3 regions of the Enterobacter sp. K510 genome follow, and region 3 is predicted to be linked to each of the others. Evidence: predicted binding sites of a transcription regulator. Region 3 holds the regulator's gene; each other region holds the start of a gene.

Region 1 (2,264 bases), on a different contig from region 3:
TTTAAACCTCGACTAAGCCTGTATTGCGCGCATAAAAAAAGCTCCCCAGGGAGCTTTTTGTTTTTGTCGGACGGCGCCAGGACAGGCTCGCTGACTTATTTTGTCAGTTCAGCGGTCATGTGCACGTTATTACTGACGTTAGCTTCGGTAATTTTATAGGATGCGCCGGCTTTTTCTGCTTTTGCGGCAATCTGCGCTTCAGCGGCGTCCAGCGTGGAGGCAGAAGCGGTAACGGATTGTGCGAAAGCGCCAAAAGACATCAGGGACAGAGCGGCTACAGCGGCCAGGGTTTTAACGTTTTTCATGATAATTCCTTCAACAGTATATTCGGTAAGAGCGTTAACTTTTCGTTCAGGGATCATTAGTTACTGGAGATCGCCTGCGGTCAGGTTTTCAGGATCGAAAGCGTGACTGTATTCCAGGTGGTTCTGATGCGCGGTGTTATCGATATTCGAACCGGCTTCAGGACGCGGTGTATGGTTATCGGCTGCCATTGCGCCAAAGGAGACGGTGGCGGCCAGGATAAAAGCAGTAACTACGCTGATGTTTTTCATTTTTTATACCTTCTTTCATCAAGGGTCGTTATCGGCGACTTATTTATAAATGACCGCAGTACCGTGCAGCGTATTCGGGCCGGTAACAGAAGTAATGCGGTAAGACTTCGCGCCCATTTCATCGGCTTTCTGTGCCAGTTCTGCTTCCAGTGATGCGATGTTAGTGCCCGCGTTAGCTGAGATATGCCCCACTTTCTGCTGACCGGCGGGAGTCGCATCAACCTGCACCGCAGCGACGCTTGCGAAAGAGAGTGAACTCAGGATGGCGACGGCGAACAGAGCTTTAACGTTTTTCATAATCAGTACCTTCAGTATTCGGTGTAATGAGTGTCGTAAGTAATTACTTAACGATCGATAGACAAATGATAGATGTGATCTGCATCACACGTCAACCTTATTTTTTAATGACCGTTAATATAATTATTAAACCCATATAAATCATTTAGATACATGAAAAAATTTTTTGTATAAAACCTGCTGGTCATCGCTGCCGACTTGTTTTTATAATGATTACTATATAAATCACTGAAAGCAGGGGGCCGAATGACCATGCAGATGACAAGTTGTACGAAGAAAGGCAGGGGACGACCCAAAGTGTTTGACCGTGAGGCCACGCTGGATCGGGCGATGGAACTATTCTGGCAGCACGGCTACGAAGCGACCTCGCTTGCCGATCTGGTAGAGGCGACAGGCGCGAAGGCGCCGACGTTATATGCAGAATTTACTAATAAAGAGGGACTGTTCCGGGCGGTACTGGACCGCTATGTCAGTACCTTTGCCGCCAGGCACAAAGCGCAGTTGTTCTGCGATGAGAAACCTGTGGAGCAGGCCGTGCGTGACTATCTCACCGCGCTGGCCCGTTGCTTTACCAGCACAGATACCCCGGCAGGCTGTTTTCTGATTAATACTTCCGCCACGGTATCGGCATCTTCAGAGCAAATCGCCTGTGCTGTGCGTACCCGTCATGCGCAGGAAGAAAAGATGCTGCTGGCGTTTTTAACGCAACGGCAGGAAAAGGGTGAACTGCCCGCCCACACCGATTTGTCAGCATTGACCGCTTTTATAAGCTGCCTGATCCAGGGGATGTCGGTCAGCGCCCGTGAAGGTGCGTCGCCTGAAGATCTGATGCAAATTATCGATACGACGCTGGCGTTGTGGCCGACGTTAGTTTCGTCTTAAGTCATTAAAATGATTGGTTTTACTGATAAATGGCGATACGGCCGGAAATGTGACCGGATACGATAATAAAAAATTTTCAGATAATTCTGCTAAAAAAGCACAATTTTAAGGCGGTCTGGTATAAACCATCTATAATCTCTATTCATACCTTTGAGGGTGAAAATGTGAACAATGGTTTTTACCGGATCCGGTACAAAGGTATCGTGCAGCTCGCATTCTATACGAATGAAGAAGTAGAAAACCTTGACACCGGTACGCAGACAATGGGTTTCTGGCGCTTTGTTGAGGGCTTTGAAATCGACAACAATGACGAGATTGGTGTACTGGGTGGGCCTTATGACGCCTTTGGAAACTCGCTGACGAGCATTGTATTAAGCAATGACACTGTTTATACGGGTGGCATTTTCGGCAGCGGCGAACAAACGGAACAAATATAATCTCAGAGAGGCCGATCGGACGATCGGCCTTTCTTTTTACTGCTTAAAAGCAGCAGATGAAATTACGCCTGCTGTTCAGCAAGGATCGTCAGTT
Region 2 (2,264 bases), on a different contig from region 3:
ATCAGCGGGATGGAGTCCACCGTGGCGGTAATGTCACGGGTGGCATAAAAACGTTTATCCGCCGGTGCCAGCGAGCTGGTCTGGCCGATGATCGCCACGCCCACGTCTTTGATGATCTCGCGGAAACGTTGATCGTTCGGGAAAATATCAAAGCCCGGAATGGCTTCCAGCTTGTCGAGGGTGCCGCCGGTATGCCCCAGGCCGCGCCCGGAAATCATCGGAATGTATCCGCCGCAGGCGGCGACCATCGGCCCCAGCATCAGCGAGGTGACATCGCCCACGCCGCCGGTGGAGTGTTTATCTACAATCGGGCCGTTAAGGTTGAGGCTTTTCCACTCCAGCACGCTGCCGGAATCACGCATCGCCATGGTGAGCGAGACGCGCTCTTCAATCGCCATGTCATGGAAGAAAATGGTCATTGCCAGCGCCGCAATCTGGCCTTCGGAAACGGTATTGTCACGAATGCCGTTAATAAAAAAGCGGATCTCTTCATCGCTTAATGCGATGCCGTCACGTTTTTTGCGGATAATTTCTTGAGCGAGAAACAAGGGAACCCCCTGAGGAAAACGAGTCGAAGGCCAGTCTGTAGGCCGGGTAAGCAACGCGCCACCCGGCGTTACGATGACATGCCGGGTGGCGGCGATGCCTTACCCGGCCTGTGGTCTGGCAAATAACAACTTAATACGCGCTTGCGCTTTTACCGTCGCCGTGGCCCAGCGCTTTCAGCAGGCTCGCCAGCAGGCTGGACGCGCCAAAACGGTAGTGACGGGAATCTGCCCAGTCAGCGCCAAACAGCTCGTCGGCGATAGCCAGGAACTGCGCGGCATCTTCAGCCGTACGTACGCCGCCCGCCGGTTTGAAGCCCACGGTTTTTTCCACGCCCATATCACGGATCACTTCCATCATAATGCGCGCGCTTTCCGGCGTGGCATTGACCGGCACCTTACCGGTGGAGGTTTTGATAAAGTCAGCGCCCGCTTTGATGGCGATTTCAGAGGCTTTACGGATCAGGGCTTCTTCTTTCAGCTCACCAGTTTCGATGATCACTTTAAGCAGCACGTTCGCTGCGGCACAGGCGTCTTTACAGGCTTTCACCAGATCGAAACCGACCTGCTCGTTACCGGCGATCAGCGCGCGGTACGGGAAAACCACGTCCACTTCATCCGCACCATAGGCGATGGCGGCGCGGGTTTCGGCCAGCGCGATCTCAATGTCGTCGTTACCGTGCGGGAAGTTAGTCACGGTGGCGATGCGCACGTCAGGCGTACCCTGCTCGTTCAGCGTCTTACGCGCAATCGGGATAAAGCGCGGATAGATGCAAACCGCGGCGGTGTTGCCAACCGGGGTTTTCGCCTGGTGACACAGCGCGATCACTTTCGCATCGGTGTCATCGTCGTTCAGGGTGGTCAGATCCATCAGTTTCAACGCGCGCAGGCTGCTTGCGGTTAAATCAGTCATAACATTCTCCGGTTAACATTTATTCCGGCGGGTGTGTGAGTATTCTAACATTCACCCGCCACGACACTTCGACATTCATCACAGTTAATGAAAACGACATTCACATTTGCATAACTGATATGAGATTCAGATCAACTTTTTCAGCACCAGGGCCAGGGTTTTTCCGCTGCGCACCCATCAGGATCAAAAGACGTGCATCCGGCATTTCTTACACTGCCCGCCTCACTCAAGGAACCCGAGGAAAGCCCATGCCCGCGTCTGCGCCCCAAACGATGCTGCAACGTTGCCAGCAAATTGTGACAAGCCCTGTACTCTCATCCGCACAAAAGCGACATTTTCTGGCGCTGGAGGCGGAAAACGCTCTGCCTTATCCCGCCTTACCCCAGGCCGCGCTTGCGGCGCTGGATGACGGCGTGATATGCGATATGTTCGAGGGCAACGCGCCTTACAAACCGCGCTATGTGCTGCCCGATTACGCGAAATTTCTGGCGCAGGGTTCGGAATGGCTGGAGCTGGAACCGGCAAAAGATTTCGACGATGCGCTGTCGATGCTCACCATTCTTTATCACCATGTGCCGTCGGTCACCTCAATGCCGGTGTTCCTCGGCCACCTCGATGCCCTGCTGCAACCTTATGTTAGAATTCTAACACAAGACGAAATCGATAGTCGCATAAAACGTTTCTGGCGCTATCTGGATCGCACCCTGCCGGATGCCTTTATGCATGCCAATATTGGCCCGCAGGATACGCCGGTCACCCGCGCCATTTTACGCGCTGACGCAGAGCTAAAGCAGGTTTCGCCGAAT
Region 3 (2,264 bases):
AGCAGACTGTATTTTGCTTCACAGTAATCCGCCAGCTGGCGATAGAGCAGGCTTAAGGATTCGCGCAGCGGCTGTTCACGCCACATCCAGAACCACAGCCAGTTAAACAGCCCGTACCACAGCGTGCCGGAGGCGTAAATCAGCAGCGGCTCCCATACCGGCATATTTCCGGCAAGGCTTAAGGTAAAGATGGCGGCGATCAAAGACGCCGGCAGCAGGCGCGCGTGCAGGGCGCTGATCTCCGCCGTGACGCCAAGCAGCAGCGCCAGCCCGCCGAGGATCAGCGGCAGGGCGATATTCTCCGCCAGCAGTAGCTGCACCGCCAGGCTACAGCCCGCAAACAGCGAGCCGCCCACGATCAGGCGTTTGAAAAAGCGTTTATGGGGGGTATCGAGCCCGGCAATGTTGCAGCAGGCAGGAACGAGTGAAAACAGCAGCCCCTGTTGCAGGTGCCCGAAGGCGAGGCCGATGGCCACAGGGAGACACAACACCAGCGTTTGTCGCAGGGCGTAGTTAATTTCCGGGTGATAGATCAGCCTGCGCCACATGAGAATGCAAACAAAAACGGCGTCTCGCAGATGCAATACGCCGTTTGAGGGGCTTAGCGGGTTCCGTAAACCACAATGGTTTTACCGTGCGCAGAGATCAGGTTTTGATCTTCCAGCATCTTCAGGATGCGGCCGACGGTTTCACGGGAGCAGCCAACGATCTGGCCGATTTCCTGACGGGTGATTTTAATCTGCATACCGTCCGGATGGGTCATGGCGTCCGGCTGTTTGGCCAGGTTCAGCAGCGTCTGCGCGATGCGGCCAGTCACGTCGAGGAAGGCGAGGTTACCCACTTTCTCGGACGTCACCTGCAGGCGGCGCGCCATCTGGGAAGACAGGCGCATCAGAATATCCGGGTTCACCTGGATAAGCTGACGGAATTTTTTATACGAGATTTCTGCCACTTCACAAGCGGTTTTAGCACGTACCCAGGCACTGCGCTCCTGACCTTCTTCAAACAGGCCCAGTTCACCGATAAAATCTCCCTGGTTGAGGTAAGAGAGGATCATCTCTTTACCTTCTTCATCCTTGATGAGCACTGCCACTGAGCCTTTAACGATGTAATACAACGTTTCCGCTTTTTCACCCTGGTGAATCAGCGTGCTCTTCGACGGGTACTTATGAATATGGCAATGAGACAAGAACCATTCGAGAGTCGGGTCTGTTTGCGGTTTGCCAAGCACCATGCGCGGTTATCCTCTGTTATAAGCTGGCTCCAGAGCCAGGATGAACACTCTGCCTCTGGGGTTGCAATCATATGCTTCCCTGTTCCCGGGAAGTGGCCGTTCGAAAATCCAGCCTTTAATGTTTGATGTCGTCTGCATACATGTGCAACGTCAATGTATCACTGTAGCAGCCAGAATGTTTTAGCATAGCTTTTGCTGTGTGTCTCCTGGTGTCTCGCTTCAGCATGATGCAGGTCGCCTTCCGTTGCGAGAATTGTTATGTGCGCGTAATCTGAAGGGAAATTTACCGCGCCGGAGCGAATAAAATGCAAGCAAGAGTCAAATGGGTAGAAGGTTTAACGTTCATGGGCGAGTCCGCTTCAGGCCACCAGATCCTGATGGACGGCAACTCAGGCGATAAAGCGCCAAGCCCGATGGAGATGGTGCTGATGGCCGCCGGGGGATGCAGCGCCATTGACGTGGTATCCATTCTGCAAAAAGGGCGTCACGATGTGACGGATTGCGAAGTCAAACTGACCTCCGAGCGCCGTGAAGAGGCGCCGCGCCTGTTCACGCACATCAATCTGCACTTTATCGTCACCGGCAAAGCGCTGAAAGAAGCGGCGGTCTCCCGCGCGGTGGATCTGTCGGCAGAGAAGTATTGCTCGGTGGCGCTGATGCTGGAAAAAGCCGCCAATATCACCCATTCGTTTGAGGTGATTGAGGGGTGATTTTTGGTGCGCGTCGGGTGGCGCTGCGCTAACCCTGCCGGATGGCGCTACGCTTATCCGACCTACAAAAGCTTAATCTGTAGGCCGGATAAGGCGTTCACGCCGCCATCCGGCACACAAAAATCACTCGATTTTCTTGCCTTCCATCAGCCGCTGCACCAGCGGCAGCATGATCAGCTCCATCGCCAGCCCCATTTTTCCGCCCGGCACCACTAATGTATTGATGTGGGAAATGAATGAGCCCTGCAACATCGCCAGCAGCCAGGGAAAATCGATGCCTTCCAGATTACGGAAATGGATCACCACAAAGCTTTCGTCCA

Evidence for each region. The regulator CRP, encoded in region 3, controls carbon source genes, mostly activating them, when cyclic AMP is high. The targets are predictions, from matches to a motif close to ATGTGANNNNNNTCACAT.
Region 1: bhsA (multiple stress resistance protein BhsA) is a predicted target of CRP. The motif match lies at 924-941, and genes of this name have one in related genera.
Region 2: deoC (deoxyribose-phosphate aldolase) is a predicted target of CRP. The motif match lies at 1,578-1,595, and genes of this name have one in related genera.

What each region holds. Positions count from the first base shown of each region.
Region 1 covers NZ_JBNRLQ010000003.1:425,557-427,820, reverse strand. Annotated here, with positions in the region: gene ACQUTD_RS07450 (ATP-dependent Clp protease proteolytic subunit) at 1-16, shown strand, start outside; gene ACQUTD_RS07445 (YdgH/BhsA/McbA-like domain containing protein) at 96-305, opposite strand; gene ACQUTD_RS07440 (hypothetical protein) at 366-554, opposite strand; gene bhsA (multiple stress resistance protein BhsA) at 594-851, opposite strand; gene ACQUTD_RS07430 (TetR/AcrR family transcriptional regulator) at 1,098-1,733, shown strand; gene ACQUTD_RS07425 (hypothetical protein) at 1,898-2,170, shown strand; gene ACQUTD_RS07420 (YciE/YciF ferroxidase family protein) at 2,233-2,264, opposite strand, start outside.
Region 2 covers NZ_JBNRLQ010000006.1:268,226-270,489, forward strand. Annotated here, with positions in the region: gene deoA (thymidine phosphorylase) at 1-548, opposite strand, end outside; gene deoC (deoxyribose-phosphate aldolase) at 679-1,458, opposite strand; gene ACQUTD_RS12755 (YjjI family glycine radical enzyme) at 1,707-2,264, shown strand, end outside.
Region 3 covers NZ_JBNRLQ010000005.1:364,265-366,528, forward strand. Annotated here, with positions in the region: gene ACQUTD_RS11420 (YccS/YhfK family putative transporter) at 1-548, opposite strand, end outside; gene crp (cAMP-activated global transcriptional regulator CRP) at 602-1,234, opposite strand; gene ACQUTD_RS11430 (OsmC family protein) at 1,540-1,944, shown strand; gene ACQUTD_RS11435 (phosphoribulokinase) at 2,068-2,264, opposite strand, start outside.